Regions from separate parts of the Pseudarthrobacter lactosi genome, predicted to be linked through region 2. Evidence: riboswitches for the same ligand, from Rfam matches in the RefSeq annotation. Region 2 holds a riboswitch; each other region holds the start of a gene.
The links. Region 2 has a riboswitch for thiamine pyrophosphate ahead of thiD (bifunctional hydroxymethylpyrimidine kinase/phosphomethylpyrimidine kinase). Riboswitches for the same ligand answer to the same signal wherever they lie in the genome.
Positions count from the first base shown of each region.

Region 1: another riboswitch for thiamine pyrophosphate. It lies ahead of thiO (glycine oxidase ThiO); the one in region 2 lies ahead of thiD (bifunctional hydroxymethylpyrimidine kinase/phosphomethylpyrimidine kinase).
Region 3: another riboswitch for thiamine pyrophosphate. It lies ahead of ACZY0Q_RS18045 (ECF transporter S component); the one in region 2 lies ahead of thiD (bifunctional hydroxymethylpyrimidine kinase/phosphomethylpyrimidine kinase).

Region 1 is NZ_JBVAYS010000001.1:1,275,847-1,280,929, forward strand. It holds gene ACZY0Q_RS05855 (thiazole synthase) at 1-297, opposite strand, end outside; gene thiS (sulfur carrier protein ThiS) at 302-538, opposite strand; gene thiO (glycine oxidase ThiO) at 535-1,884, opposite strand; TPP riboswitch at 1,904-2,023, opposite strand; gene thiE (thiamine phosphate synthase) at 2,051-2,827, shown strand; gene ACZY0Q_RS05875 (RNB domain-containing ribonuclease) at 2,891-4,411, shown strand; gene ACZY0Q_RS05880 (DEAD/DEAH box helicase) at 4,705-5,083, shown strand, end outside.
Region 2 is NZ_JBVAYS010000001.1:824,175-829,257, forward strand. It holds gene thiD (bifunctional hydroxymethylpyrimidine kinase/phosphomethylpyrimidine kinase) at 127-1,725, opposite strand; TPP riboswitch at 1,708-1,805, opposite strand; gene ACZY0Q_RS03805 (Rne/Rng family ribonuclease) at 1,906-5,083, opposite strand, start outside.
Region 3 is NZ_JBVAYS010000004.1:190,294-195,376, forward strand. It holds gene ACZY0Q_RS18035 (energy-coupling factor transporter transmembrane component T family protein) at 1-149, opposite strand, end outside; gene ACZY0Q_RS18040 (ABC transporter ATP-binding protein) at 146-1,819, opposite strand; gene ACZY0Q_RS18045 (ECF transporter S component) at 1,819-2,469, opposite strand; TPP riboswitch at 2,535-2,676, opposite strand; gene ACZY0Q_RS18050 (heme-degrading domain-containing protein) at 2,733-3,275, shown strand; gene ACZY0Q_RS18055 (DUF4235 domain-containing protein) at 3,317-3,580, shown strand; gene mnhG (monovalent cation/H(+) antiporter subunit G) at 3,628-4,050, opposite strand; gene ACZY0Q_RS18065 (MrpF/PhaF family protein) at 4,040-4,318, opposite strand; gene ACZY0Q_RS18070 (Na+/H+ antiporter subunit E) at 4,315-4,860, opposite strand; gene ACZY0Q_RS18075 (Na+/H+ antiporter subunit D) at 4,857-5,083, opposite strand, start outside.

The DNA.
Region 1 (5,083 bases), 450 kb from region 2:
TTCCGCCGTCATGACCGCGTCCCGTGCGGTGAAGCAGCCTGCGGTGTTGGGCAGGATCCGGATCCCGTGGTCCACCAGAAGCTGGAAAAGGGACCCTGATTCGGCCGGCGAATAGCGCCGCATGGCCACCGTGGTCAGTTCGGTTCCGGACGCCAGCAGGGCAGCGCCCAGCCCGTCCAGGCTGGGGGCTCCCCCGGTGCCCATGATGAGGCGGGAGCCGAGCTCGACGCCGTCGATCACCAGCCTGTCGGACGCCTCGGGCGGGATCTGTGTGCTGATGTTGCTGGTAACTGTCATGGTGTCAGCCTCCCTGGACTGCTGTGACCAGTTCGACGTCGTCACCTTCGGCGAGCGCCGTGACGAACCACTGGCTGCGGGGTACTACTTCGGAGTTATGGGCGACGGCGACGCCGAGTTTCTGCCCGTCTGTCGCCTGTCCGTTGGCTGCGAGGGGGCGGCCGGTGATCTGGCTGATGAGAGTGGTGATGGAGGCGTCGTCGGCCACGGAATGGCTCGAGCCGTTGAGGGTGATGTTCATGCTGATTCCTTCTGCGGGTCGAGGTCCTTCATGCTGCTGCTGTCCTTGGGTGGGGTCTGCGTGCCGGCCACTTGGTGCTTTCCTGAAAAGCGGGCCGGGCTGAGGGCCCCCCATCGAGGATCTGTCCGGCCGTCAAGCAACTCCCGGCAGATCGCTGCCGCCGCCGGAGCAAGCAGCACTCCGTGGCGGAAGAACCCGGTGGCGATGATCAGCCCGGCAATGTCTCCTGTGCTCCCAGGGTTCCCCGCGTTCCCCGTCGCTGGTGCGGAAACCGGAACGCGGCCCAGGAGCGGTGCGTTGTCCGGGGTGGCGGGCCTAGCTCTTGCCGTGCATTCCAGGAGTTCAAGCTCCGAGACGGCCGGCACCAGGACCTGGGCGTCACGCAGCAACTGATAGACGCCACCGGCCGAGACAGCACCATCACCTGTCCCGGCGAGCGCATCCTCCCGTTGCGTTGCCCCAATCACCACCGTGCCGTCCTGTCTGGGAACGATGTAAACCGGCACACCATGGACCATTCCACGGACAGTGGAAGTGAGGAGCGGTCGCAGGTGCTGCGGAACAGCCAGTCGAAGGATGTCACCGTAGACGGGCCGCAGGGGCAGGTGCAGTCCCGCCGGCAGGCCTCCCAGCGAGGCCGCCTGCAATCCGTTGGCCACGACGGTCTCCCGGGCCTGGACTTCTCCGCCGTTTGCGAGCGCCACGCCGCTGACGCAGCCGTCCTGCCAGAGAAGGGCAGTGGCCCGTTGGTCAACGGCGAATCCCCCGCGGGCACCTGCCACTGCGGTTCCAGCCCCTGATTCATGGAGGGCCAGGACTGCCTGGAGGCACGCCACCAGTTTCCGTGGATCCACTTGGTGGTCGGCGCGGATGTCCAGGGCGCAGGAGATGGCTGGGCTGAGCAAGGATTCCCTGGACCTGGCCTCACGGACAGTCAGGGGTTCCACCACCAGGCCGCTGGCCTGCTGCACGGCCCGGAGGTCCATCAGCGCCCGGCGGTCCGCAGCGTCCGCGCCGATGGCGAGGGTCGGCGTCGTCAGGTATCCGGTCTCGCCGGCCCCCGCCAGGGCGAGGTCTGCCGCGAAGGCGGGCCACAGCCCGGAGGATGCAAGCATCAGCTCCAGGAGGTATTCCTCCTGGTAGTGCAGTTCGCTCACAGGGGCAAGCATGCCGGCGGCTGCCCAGCTGGCGCCGCTCCCGGGTGCGTCATCGATCAGCACAACGGATCGGCCCGCTCGCCGGGCGTCCCAAGCTATTGCGTGGCCGATGACGCCGCCGCCGATGACTGCCACGTCGGCATGCAGCACGGCGGCCGTGCTGGCCGGGACGCTGGTTGATCCAGCCACAGGTGGGCTGCTTGTTGCGGGGGGCATCTGGTTCCTTCCCTACGCCGGTATTAGCCGGATCAGGTCAAGCGGTCGGCTCTGACGCCCTCTCAGCCCGGCCGCTTTATGACGGCTGCAACGGGCTCCCGCAGTACCCGCCCAGTTTAGGGGAATTAGGCTGGTTTCCATGAACGCGCAATACTTCGCCGCTGCAGGCACGCCCTCCGCTACCTCCTCCGCTCCCGATTCCCTGGCCGGAACAGACCCGACCCTCGGTGTGACCACAGGCCTCCCGCACAGTGCCAGGCTCTACCTGTGCACTGATGCGCGCCGGGACCGCGGGGACTTTGGCGAGTTTGTGGACGCGGCTTTTGCCGGCGGCGTGGACATCATCCAGCTCCGCGACAAGTCCATCGAGGCGGCGGAGGAACTGGAGCTGCTGGCCGTTCTTCAGGCGGCTGCCGAACGCCACGGAAAGCTGTGGGCCGTCAATGACCGTGCCGATGTCGCGATGCTGTCCGGCGCCCCCGTCTTCCACATCGGTCAGAAGGATCTGCCTGTTGCGTCCGCCCGCACACTGCTGGGCCGGCGTGTTGCGGTCGGTCTTTCCACGCACACCGCCGAGCAGATCGAAGGCGCCATCCGGCTGTCCGGCGGGCTGCCTGCCGAAGGCAGCCTGGACTACTTCTGCGTCGGACCGGTCTGGGCCACTCCCACCAAACCCGGCAGGGCCGCCGTCGGCCTTGACCTGGTGCGGTACGCGGCCGAAGCAGTCCGCACTGCCGGTGGCACCCAGGCCACGCTGCCCTGGTTTGCCATCGGAGGCATCGATCTTGGCAACGTGGAGCAGGTAGTGAAGGCCGGTGCCGGCAGGATTGTTGTGGTGCGTGCCATCACCGAGGCCTCCGATCCCGCAGCGGCTGCAGCGGCACTCGTGGCGGCCCTGGACGCCGGCGCATCCTGAGAATCCCCGCGTGGCGGACGGTGGGCGTGCACGATCCGTGGAAATCGGGCTAACCTGATTTTCGTGTCACATCATCGGTTGTCCCCCAACGTCCATGAGCAGACCAACGAGCTCGCGGCGGCACTGAGCGCCCTGCGGACCGAGCTGGAACTACCGGGGCCCTACCCGGCAGAGGCGGTCCGGGACGCGGAAGCGGCAGTGGCCGCACACGAGTTGCCGGGCGCTGATCTGACGGACGTGGACTTCCTCACCATCGATCCGGCATCCTCCACTGACCTGGACCAGGCGCTGTTCATCGAGCGGGCAGGCGCTGGCTACCGGGTGCTTTACGCCATCGCTGACGTACCCTCCTTTGTCCGCCCTGGCGGCAGACTGGACGCAGAGACCCGCCGCCGCGGACAGACGTTCTACGTCCCTGACGGCCGTATTCCGCTGCATCCGGAGGTCATCAGCGAAGGGGCCGGCAGCCTCCTGGCCGGGCAGCTCTGTTCCGCCTATGTGTGGGAGTTTGGGCTGGACGACGCCGCACACGTCTCCACGGTGAGTGTCCGCAGGGCCACCATCCGCAGCCGGGCCAAGCTGAGCTACAAGGGAGTCCAGGCCGAACTCGATGCCGGGACGGCCGGTCCCGTGCTGCAGCTCCTGAAGGAAGTGGGGCTCAAGCGGGTTGAACTGGAGCGGCAGCGTGGCGGCGCCAGCCTGAACATGCCCGAGCAGGAAATCGTGCAACTGCCCGACGGCGGCTACCGGATTGCCGCGGCACCGCAGCTTCCGGTGGAGGACTGGAACGCCCAGATTTCCCTGATGACCGGAATGGCGGCGGCGAACCTGATGTTGGCGGGAAAAGTGGGCATCCTGCGCACCATGCCGGCGCCGGACGAGCGCTCCCTGCGCCACTTCCGCCTCCAGACGGAGGCCTTGGGCAAGCCGTGGGACGGCAAAATCAGTTACGGCGAATACCTGCGCAGCCTTGACCCGACAGAGCCCCGGCAACTGGCTATCCTGCACTCCGCCGGCATGCTGTTCCGCGGCGCCAGCTACACGGCGTTCGACGGCACGGTTCCGGACGACGCCGTCCAGTCCGCCATCGGCGCCGCCTATGCCCACACCACGGCACCGCTCCGGCGCCTCATCGACCGCTTCGTGCTGGTGATCTGCGAAGCCCTGAGCAACGGCAAGCCCGTACCGGACTGGGCGCGGGAAGCCCTGCCGTCCCTGCCGGAGATCATGGCCGGATCCGACCAGCTGGCATCGCGGATGGAACGCATGGCGCTGGACACCGTGGAGGCCGCGCTCCTGGTCAACCATGTGGGGCAGGAGTTCGATGCGATCGTGATCTCCGGTTCCAAGCCGCAAAAGGACAACGGAAACGGCAACGGGAAAAACGGCAACGGCGCCAAGAACGGCACTGTGAAAAACGGCGCCGCGAAAAACGGGAACGGCCCCTCGGGGATCATCCAGATCGCCGAACCCGCCGTGACGGCCCGCTGCGCCGGCGATCTGGAATCGGGTACCAAGGTGCGGGTCCGCCTGATCTCCTCCGATATTGCCGCCCGCGAGGTCCACTTCGAGCTGCTGGCCTGACGGTTTGGCGCCCTGCCTGTTCTGCCCAAAGCCGGGATTCCGGGTCCGTACGGCTAGACTGAAGAAGTAGATATGGATGCCCGGTCGTTGATTTCCTTGATTTTGAATTCAACAAGCCCGCCCCTACGCGATCTTGAGATGCACCCGTTGGTCACCAGTGCCAGCATTTGATAGCCCGCGATCGGCTTCCACTGGATTTGCTTGCGCGCTTCGAGCGTGCTCCGGAACGGCCACGTTGGCCGGCCCGTTGAGCAGGCAGCGCCAATGCCCAAATGAATTAAGGAAACTCCACTGTGAGTGAATTGCATACGCACCAACTTCTGATCGACGATTCCGGCCTCGAAGTCCTCGAGCCGGAAGAAACCATCATCTCGGACGAGAAGCCGCACGAGATCGAGGAGAAATCCTTCGCGGACTACAACGTCCGCGCCGACATCGTGGAATCCCTCGCCGATGCCGGGATCACCCACCCCTTCCCCATCCAGGCCATGACCCTGCCGGTGGCGCTTTCAGGCCACGACATCATCGGGCAGGCCAAGACCGGCACCGGCAAAACCCTCGGCTTCGGCATTCCCGCCCTGCAGCGCGTGGTGGGTCCGGACGACGCCGGCTACGACAAGCTCGCAGTTCCCGGCGCACCGCAGGCCCTGGTCATCGTGCCCACCCGCGAGC
Region 2 (5,083 bases):
TTTGCCTTCGGCCGCAAATGAGGCTGGTTACGGTCGGTTGTCTGTGATAGGACCCACAAGCAGGTACTGCACTGACAATCTAAAACCGTGCCTGACTATCGTACAGGCCACGCGGGCCCCAGACTGTCAGGAATGAATTCGCGGCGCGTCGAAGAATTCCACCTCGAACCGGCACGAGTGCCTGAACGCCACGAGCATCGCCGCACGTTCATCTGCGGATGCACTCCGGCCGGCGTCGTCGGCCAAGGCGATCGCCTCGCGGGTGGCCTGCGCGAAGTCCTCGTCAGCATAGGCCCGCAGCCAGTCGGCATAGGGATGCGCCGCCGGTGCACCGGCCGCCAGGAACTCTGTGTGGAGGGACCGTCCCACCTCGGCGTACAGCCAGAAGCACGGCAGCACCGCCGCGACAAGGACCGCATAGCTGCCGGAGGCTGAGGCAGCCAGCAGGTGGTCCACATAAGACTTGGTGACAGGTCCAAGGACGGAGTCCACAGTCCTGGTACTCAGCCACGTGCGGTGCAGTTCGGATTCGACCTCAAGGCATTGCCGGGCAGATTTTGCCCAGAACAGCTGGGCGGCTTCCGTGGGCGCCAGCGCACTGGCCCGGGCCAGGACCCGCGAATAACCGTTGAGGTAGATGGCATCCTGGGCGAGGTAATAGGCGAACTGTTCCTCAGCCAGCGTGCCGGCCTCCAGATCGCGGATGAAATCCAGCCCGTAGATAGCCACAAGTTCCGGCTCCGCCGCCCGCCGCAGCGTCTGTGCGAATTCGCTGGCTCCCGGAACCTGTTGCATGTGGTGGAAGTGGTTGATGGGGCCGTTGCCCGTCCCCACCTCCAGTTGGTCGGCGGCCTGCAGCGCGCCGATCAGCCAAGGCTTCACTTGCCGGAGGGTGGCTTCCCAGTCTCCCAGTCTGGCCTGGGCCGTGGCCATGGCCGCCGACAGCGAGCAGCCGGTGCCGTGGCTGTTGCGGGTGGGGATCCTGTCCCCGCTCACTTCCACTACGTCGTGGGCGAGCAGCCCGGCGGCGTTGACCAAGGCATCCGGGCAGTCCCCGCCGTCGAGATGGCCGCCCTTGACCAGGACGGTGGCACCGGTCGCGGCGGACAACCGCTGCCCCTGTCCGAGCGCATCAGGCCAGCCCCGTGCCTGCGGCTCCCCTACCAGGATGGCCAATTCGGCCAGGTTGGGGGTGATCAGGTCCGCGAGCGGGAGAATCTCCCGCAGGGCTGCCTCAGCAGACTCCTGCAGCAGCCGGTCACCGCTCGTGGCCACCATCACCGGATCAAGAACGACGACGGCGGGACGCACCTTTTCCAGCCAGTCACGGACCACGCCAATCACCGCAGCGTCGCCCAGCATGCCGATCTTGACCGCGTCGATGGTGATGTCGTCGCTGATGGCATCGAGCTGCTGGCCCAGGAAGGATGCCGGGGGGACGTGAACCGCCCGGACCCCCTGCGTGTTTTGGACTGTCAGGGCCGTGATGGCCGCCATGCCATAGCCGCCAAGGGCCGCAATGCTCTTGAGATCGGCCTGGATCCCCGCGCCACCTGACGGGTCTGATCCGGCAATGGACAGCACCCGCGGGACGTCACGGAGCACCGGGACCTTGGCAGACAGGCCTGGCGCCGGCTGGACCTCAACCTGGTTGGCAGAGAATTTCGACAGAGCAGCCGCGGGCGGTGCAGGAGGAAGGACAGAAGTTGAAGCCAAAGGAGACATCCCTTCGCCGGTGCTAACCGGACAGGTTCAACGGGTGTGGATCTCAGCCGGCACTCTGCGCGGCACCCCGTGTCGATCACCAGCCTAGCGTTCCTCAGGACTTAACGCCGGACGCCCAGACGCAGCCCGTAATTCACGGGTACGTCCGGGCGCCGTTGTGGTGGCTTGCCCTGCTGTTAGTCAGAGCTCCGAGGCCGGAACCCCTACACCCAGGATGATGGGCGCGTCCGTGGCCGCTGGCTTGTCGGCCACAGCAGCATTGATGGGCTCCGGGGCCTTCGCGGCGTGGGTGTGTCCGACGGCAGCCGCCGTAACGGCTTCGTGATGCTCCACGGAGGTCGCGTTGGCTGCGCCCTGGGCACGGCTGGCACTCCGGTTCCGCCGGGGACGACGGGCGCGCGGCTCCTCGGTGTGGTCCGAGTAATCCTTCTCCGCCACGGCCGGCTGCTGCTGACGGGCAGCTTCGGCCGGCTGGCTGTCCGTTGACCGGGCCGCCGATGGCGTGCTTTCCGCTACAGGGGCCGGCTCGCCAAGGTGGGCGAAGGCCTCCGCGAGGCGGTCAAGCGTCAAAGCAGGTGCGTGCGCCTGGTCCTCGTGATGCGCTACGAACGGCAGTACCACCTGCTCGCCGCCGAACGTCAGCACAGCGGCCGGGCGGCCGTTGGAGTCCGTCTCAGGCCGCTCAGCCGGCACCGCCGCAGCGGGAGTCTGTACCGCTGCTGCTGATGCGTGGGCAACTTCGTCGTCGTGCAGGTGCGCAGCATGGGCTGCGGCCGCAATGTTCGCAAGCGCGGCCCGCGTGGCCTCAGCCTTCGCATGGCGCTCGGCATCACTGGGTTCCGGGTGGACCGTGTGGATCTGGACCGGAGCTGCCGGCGCCGTTTCCAGCGGCTGGCCGCCACGTCCGCGGCGGCGCTTCCGGTCATTGCGGCCACCCGGCTGGCTGTCCGGGCGCTGGCTGTCCGTGCGCGTGTTGTCGGTGCGCTGATCGTTGATGCGGGGTTCCTGCCGGCTGTCCACCCGCTGCACGTGGTGCTCAGCGGCTACGATGTTGGCGCGGCGGTGTTCCACGGGGTCGTCGTGGGTGACGATTCCGCGGCCTGCACAGGTTTCACACTGCTCCCCGAAGACTTCCAGGAGCCCGGTGCCCATGCGCTTTCGCGTCATCTGCACGAGTCCCAGCGAGGTCACTTCGGCAACCTGGTGCTTCGTCCGGTCGCGGCCCAAGCACTCCACCATACGGCGGAGAACCAGGTCTCGGTTGGATTCGAGGACCATATCGATGAAGTCGATAACGATGATGCCGCCGATGTCGCGGAGCCGGAGCTGCCGGACAACCTCTTCAGCTGCCTCAAGGTTGTTCTTCGTGACGGTTTCTTCGAGGTTGCCGCCGCTGCCGGTGAACTTGCCGGTGTTGACGTCCACCACTGTCATGGCTTCGGTGCGGTCGATGACCAGCGAGCCGCCCGAGGGCAGGAAGACCTTACGTTCCAGGGCTTTGTGGATCTGCTCGTCGATCCGCCACGCCGCGAAGATGTCAGTGTCCTTGGTCCACTTTTCCAGGCGGCCCACGAGGTCCGGGGCAACGTAGGTGACGTAGGCCTCGATGGTGTCCCAGGCCTCTTCGCCGGAGACGATCAGCTTGGAGAAGTCCTCGTTGAAGACGTCACGGACCACCTTGATGGTGAGGTCAGGTTCGCCGTAGAGCAGTTCCGGGGCGAGGATCTTGGTGGACGTGGACTGGCTTTCGATGCCCTCCCACTGCGCGCGCAGCCGGTTGATGTCGTGCGTGAGCTCCTCTTCCGAGGCGCCTTCGGCAGCGGTGCGGACGATGACTCCGGCGTGCTCCGGGAGGCGGTCCTTGAGGATGCGCTTGAGGCGGTTGCGCTCGACGTCGGGCAGTTTGCGGGAAATGCCGGTCATGGAGCCGCCGGGCACATATACGAGGTAGCGGCCGGGAAGCGAGATCTGGCTGGTCAGGCGTGCACCCTTATGGCCCACGGGGTCCTTGGTGACCTGGACCAGGACGGTGTCTCCGGACTTGAGCGCGTTTTCGATACGGCGCTGCTTGCCCTCGAGGTTCACGGCCTCCCAGTTCACTTCACCGGCATACAGGACGGCGTTGCGGCCGCGTCCGATGTCAACAAACGCCGCTTCCATGGACGGCAGGACGTTCTGCACCTTGCCAAGGTAGACGTTGCCGATCAGGGAGTCCTGCTGGGTCTTGGAGACAAAGTGCTCGGCCAGGACGCCGTCTTCGAGGACGGCGATCTGGATTCTGTCGTCGCGCTGGCGGACGATCATCTGCCGGTCAACTGATTCACGGCGGGCCAGGAACTCGGCCTCGGTGATGACGGTGCGGCGGCGGCCGGTGTCGCGGGATTCGCGGCGGCGCTGCTTCTTGGCTTCGAGGCGGGTGGAACCCTTGACGGACGTGACGCGGTTATTGACCGGCGCTTCCGCGGCGGCGCGGGGTGCGCGGACGCGGGTCACCGTGTTGGGCGGGTCGTCGCCTTCCCCTCCGGTCAGTTCCAGGTCCTGGTCGCCACGGCGGCGGCGACGACGACGACGGGACGTCACGCCTTCGTCGGCCTGCCCGGCGGATTCGTCATCGGTTTCTTCGGCTGCGCCGTCGTCACCTTCGCTATCGCCGTCGGCATCACTTTCGCCGGTGCGGCTGCGTCCGCGGCGACCACGGCTGCGGCGCCTGCGGCGGCCGTTGGCGTCGTCCGCTTCACCGTCTTCGGCGTCGTCCTCCTCCGGCTCTTCAACCGCGGCTGCAACCGGTGCGGGGCGGACCACGGTGCTGAGGTCAGGAGCCTGGAAAAGCACCGACGTGGTGGACGCCGGCTCAAGGAACAGGGAACTGAACGGGCTGGCAGGCTCGGCAGCAGTCGGCTCTTCAGCCGGCGCGGCGGCAGCAGACTTGGCCGGGGCGGCGGCCGTGACGGGCGCGGTGGCCTCCGCAGCTGCGGCTTCCCCTGCCTCCGGGGCCGGCGTTGCTGCAGCTTCGGGGGCTGCCTGCTCCTCAGCAGCTGATTGTTCTGCGGCCGCGGGGGCGACGTCGGGGGCCGAGGTTTTGCGCGTGGCCACGCGGCGGCGTCGGACAGGTTTGGTCTCCGCTGCAGCCTCAGGGGCTGCCGCTTCGGCCGCAGGTTCGATGACGGCGGGCTCTACGACGGTCTCGGTAACGACGGCGGCAGGTGCTTCCTGCACTTCAGCAGCGAACGCCGGTAACGGCTCGGCGGTGTCCACCTTCTTGCGTGCGCGGGTCCGGCGAACCGGCGCCTTGGGCTCGGGCGCCGTGTCCGCCGCAGGCTCAGCCTCGGCGGCGTCATTCAGCGGCGCGGCCTCCGCA
Region 3 (5,083 bases), on a different contig from region 2:
AGCTCAGCCGCAAGCGCCACCGAGGCCGACACCCAGTCGATGGAGAGCGCCAGCACCAGGGTGATGAGGAAAACGACGGCGAACTTGGCCAGCGGGTTGGCGCGCGTCAGCAGCGCCTGGTTGCCACGGAGGGTCAGGGCATCCCTCATGCCGCACCTGCTGCCTGGCGGGCGCCGCCGCGTGCGGCCGGGCCGAGCCGCAGTTCGGCCCCGCCCAGGACCGCACTGAATTCCTGGTCGTGGGTCACCGAAACCACGGAGGTCCCGGCGTCGAGCAGTTCGGAGAGGAACGATGCGAGCTCGGCCCACGTATTGGCGTCCTGGCCGAACGTCGGCTCGTCGAGCACCAGCACGCGCGGGTGTGCCGCGAGGACGGTGGCCACCGACAGGCGCCGCTTTTCGCCGCCGGACAGTGTGTACGGATTGGCGTCCACCAGGTGCGTCAGGCGCAGCCGTTCCAGCAGTTCATCAACCCGCTCCTCGCCATGGCCCAGGTGCAGCGGACCGAACATCAGTTCGTCCAGCACGCGGCCGGTGACGAACTGGTGTTCGGGTTCCTGGAACACGGTTCCGATGCGGGAAATCAGCTGGTTGGCCTTCCATTTGAAGGGGTCGATCCCTGCCCCCTCGGAAAGCTCGACGGCGGCGGACACCTTCCCCGCCACCGGCGCCAGCAGTCCGGCGAGGGTCAGCGCGAACGTTGACTTGCCGGCGCCGTTGGGCCCCGTGACGGTGAGTGCGTGGCCGGAACGGACCTGGGCCGTGATGCCCTGCTGTACCGGCACGGGCGGGATGGTCCGGAAGCCGCGGCGCCGCGGACGCTCCCGGGAGACAGCCAGATCCTCGGCGGCCAGCAGCAGTTCACCGGAGCCTGCGGACGTGCGGCGGCGCGTTGCCGGAACATACCCCGGCACCCAGACGCCCGCGCCGATCAGCATCTCCCGGGCCTCCGCCAGCACCTGGTCCGGCGGCCCGTCCAGCAGGACTGCGGACGTGCCGGCGGAACCTCCAGCGGAGCCCGCTGCGGAACCTCCTGCTGAGCCCGGTTGCAGCACCACAATCCGGTCCACCAGGTCCTTCCAGACGGACACGCGGTGCTCCACCACAACGAGTGTGGCGCCGGTTTTGTCCAGGCAGCGGCCCACGGCGTCGCGGACTTCCAGCACGCCGGCTGGATCCAGGTTCGCGGTGGGCTCGTCCAGCAGGATCAGCCCGGGCCGCATCGCGAGGATCCCAGCCAGCGCCAGGCGCTGCTTCTGTCCGCCGGACAGGGCCGACGTCGGGTGCTCCAACGAGAGCCCGGCGGCACCAGTCCCGCCGTCGGCGCCCAAACCGGCTCCGCCGTCGGCATTAAGACCGGCTCCGCCACCGGCGTTCAACCCTGCGCCGGCACTTCGCAGCCCGACGTCGTCGAGCGCTTCATGGACGCGCCGCCAGATCTCATCCCGCGGCACGGCTAGGTTCTCGGCACCGAAGGCGACGTCGTCACCCAGGCGCGACAAAACCACCTGCGTTTCCGGATCCTGCTGCATCAGCCCCGAGCGGCCGCGCTGCCCGCGGGGCACCACTCCGTCGATCAGCAGCGAACCGGTTTCGTCGGCGTCGTCCCCTTCATCCCCCAGCACCCCGGCGAGCGCGTGCAGCAGCGTTGACTTGCCCGCGCCTGACGGGCCCAGCAGCAGCACCCGCTCGCCGGGAGCGATGTCGAGGTCGAGCCCGCGGACGGCGGGGGTGGACCGTCCGGCATGCCGCCAGCCCCAGCCCCGGGCGGACACCGCGGCGGGGCGCACTCCGGAAGTGCCGGCGTTGGAAGCGGTCATCAGTTGAAGACGGGCTCCGACGCTGCCTTCCGGGACGCGAACGAGCTCAGCACGCCGGTTTTGGCCAGGCCGCGGGTGGCGATCCAGGACAAGGCGCCCGCAATCACCGCGCCGGAGATGGTGCAGAACACGATGTACGCGAGCTTGTCGGCGGGCTCGTAGGCGATGTTCCAGCCCCACGGGAGGAAGGAGTCATTGAGGCCGCAGAACAGGCCCGCCCCGGCACCGGCCAGCAGCGCGGCGATGAGGTTGTACTTCTGGTGCAGGAAGGACTTGAACCGGAAGTTGCCGTACACCAGCAGGAAGAACACCAGTTCAGCGCCCAGGCCCTGCAGGATTCCGGAGATCAGCACCGTGGCGCCGTACTGCGAGCCCATGATGAGTTCGCCGGTGGCGGCCACCGCTTCGCAGAAGAGCGCCGCACCGGGTTTGCGGATGATGAGCATTCCCAGCACGGCCGGGATCATCCAGCCGCCGGCGATCAGGCCGGTCAGCGGGGGGTAAACGGCGTTCATGGGGGCGGAAACGATGCCGGCGCCCTGGGACCAGGCCCAGAAGATCACGCCGCCGGTGATGGCGATGAGCGCCGCCACCACGATGTCCACAACACGCCAGGTATTGCCGGTCTTTTTGATTGCTGCAGTTGTCATTCGGTCCTCCTGAGGAACAGGAGGGGAAAGTGCCCCGGTGTGCGGCGCTGCCGCCGTTGGCCGGACACTTCGAGAACTCGACTCCCTTGCGCCGGTACTAACCGGATCAGGTTCGAGGGTCTGCGGCTGTCCGCACTCTCAGCGCCCACCTGCGGTTCCCTGGCAAAGCCAGTGATGTCCGACGGCGGCGCTCCCCTGTCGTAATAAATCTGCCCTGATGGGCGTGGTCAAGTTTACACCGCGGGAGGAGTAGATTGTGGGCCATGACTGCCAATAACCCGACTGTGACTGCGTTCAATCCCGATGCGACGGTGCCTCAGCCGGCGGGGCTCCTGGAGGCCCTGATTACCCGCATCGAGGGCGAGATCAGCGAGCTGCAGTTTCCCCATTTCACCAGGGATGATTCCCTCAACCTGGGGCTGCTGCTGGTGGAGCTCGGCAAATCGCGCCGGCTGCCCATCGCGATCGACATCACCAAGGGCGAGCAGGTCCTGTTCCACGTGGCCCTGGACGGCGCCACCCCCGACAACGAGCACTGGATCCGGGCCAAGCAGCGCACCGCCGCCAGATACGAGATCCCGTCATTGCTGGTGGGCCTCCGCGGCAGGCTGCACGGCGGCCGCATCGAGGACCACGGCTGGTACGACGAAACCGTCTACGCGGCCCACGGCGGATGCTTCCCGGTCTACGTCGCCGGCGTGGGCGCCGTGGCCACGGTGACGGTCTCGGGCCTGCCCCAGATGCTGGACCACGATCTTGTGGTGGAAGCCCTGCGGGAGATTCTGGAGTCCATGCAGCCGGGTTAGGCTAAAGACAGTCCCGGATCCGCTCACAAGGAGTTCTACGAATGAACCTGTTCATCAAGCTGCTCGGCACGGCTATCAGCCTCGGCGCCGGATTCGTCGGCACCAAGGTGGTCAATACCGTGTGGGAAAAGTCCACCGGCCGGAAGCCCCCCACCGGCAAGGACGAAGACACTCCCACCACCCTGCGCTCGGCGCTGACGTTCGCGCTCATTTCGGCCTCGGTCAGCACCATCATCCAGGTGCTTGCCAACCGCGGCACGCAGCGGGCCATCACCCGCTTTGCCAAGTCCCAGGACATCGTCTAACCCTGGCAACGCCTAACCCTGGCGCGCAGGCCGCCGGCGACTGACCTTCAGTCCCGCCGGCCGCCGTCGGACGCTTCATCCCTGGATGACTCATCCCGGGCTGATTGGGCCGTCTTCTGAACCACGGCTTCGAGTTCATCGGAGCTGAGGAGCTCGCGGTGCAGGTGTTTGGTGCGGTAACCGGCGCGGCCCACCATATGGGCCGAAACCGGCACAGTCAGCAGCTGGAAAATCCAGGCCACCAGCAGCACTGGCCACACCCACCAGGTGCGCAGCTGCAGGCCGATGGCCGCCAGGAGCAGGAACAGCCCTAGCACCTGGGGCTTGGTGGCCGCATGCATGCGGCTCAGCAGGTCCGGGAAACGGAGAAGCCCGACGGCGGCGGCGAGCGACATGAAGGCGCCCAGCACCAGGAAAACCGCGGACACGGTATCGATGACGTTATCAACCACGCTGGCCTCAGGACTCATTGGCTTGCTCCCGCCGGTCGGCCACGAAGCGCGCAACCGTCACTGACCCGATGAAGCCGACGATGGACAGCGCCACGAGCAGCATCAGGTTGTTCAGGTGCCGGTTGACGGCCATGTCGATGCACAGGGCCGCGCCGAGGATCGCGAGCAGGACGTCGGAGGCCAGCACCCTGTCCAGCAGCGACGGGCCGCGGGAGATCCTGATGATGGCTCCTGCCGCTGCCAACGAAAGAATGACTGCCGTGACAGCCAGGACGGTCTGCATCATGCTGCGGTCTCCTGCCGGATTGCTTCGAGTTCGTCGCGGGTGCCCATGATCCTGATCAGGCCCGCTTCGATGGAGCGGACCTCCTCGCGGAGGCTCGCGACCTCTTCCGGGCTGCTGACGTTGAGCGCGTGGAGGTACAGGGTGGACGTTGACCGGTCCACTTCCACCACCAGGGAGCCCGGGATCAGCGAGATCACGTGCCCGGTAGCGGTGACCATCAGGTCCTGGTGGCTCCGCAACGGCACCGCGACGACGGCATTGACCACCCGCGGGCCGCGGACAGCAGCCAGATACATAACCTCAACGCTGGCTGCCGCCACCCTGCCCAGGAAACGCAGGGCAAACGGCACTGCGTGAAGAATGTTAAAGCGGCCGCTGAGTTCCACCGGCGGCAGGTAGAACATCCGGGCCACGAGGACGGCCAGCAAGGCGCCGAAGAGCAGGTTGCCGGGGCTGAAGTCCTGCCACAGGGCTGCCCAGACAATCACCAGCCATACCAGCAGGGGCAGTTCCTGGCGCAGGGAGATCCGGCGGCGGCTCATTTGCCCCCTCCGTTTTTCAGTGCCAGCGGGGGAACTTGGGTGTCCTCGCCGAGTACGGCCTGGATATAGGCGGACCGGTCCAGCATTTCGTGGGCGGCCTGGTCCGAAACTTTGAACAGCGGGCCGGCGAAGACTGTGAGGGAAACCCCCAGGACCACCAGGCCCAGGGTTGAGCCCACCATGGTGCGGGGCAGCAGTGTGACGTTTTTGCGGCCGGCCCGGC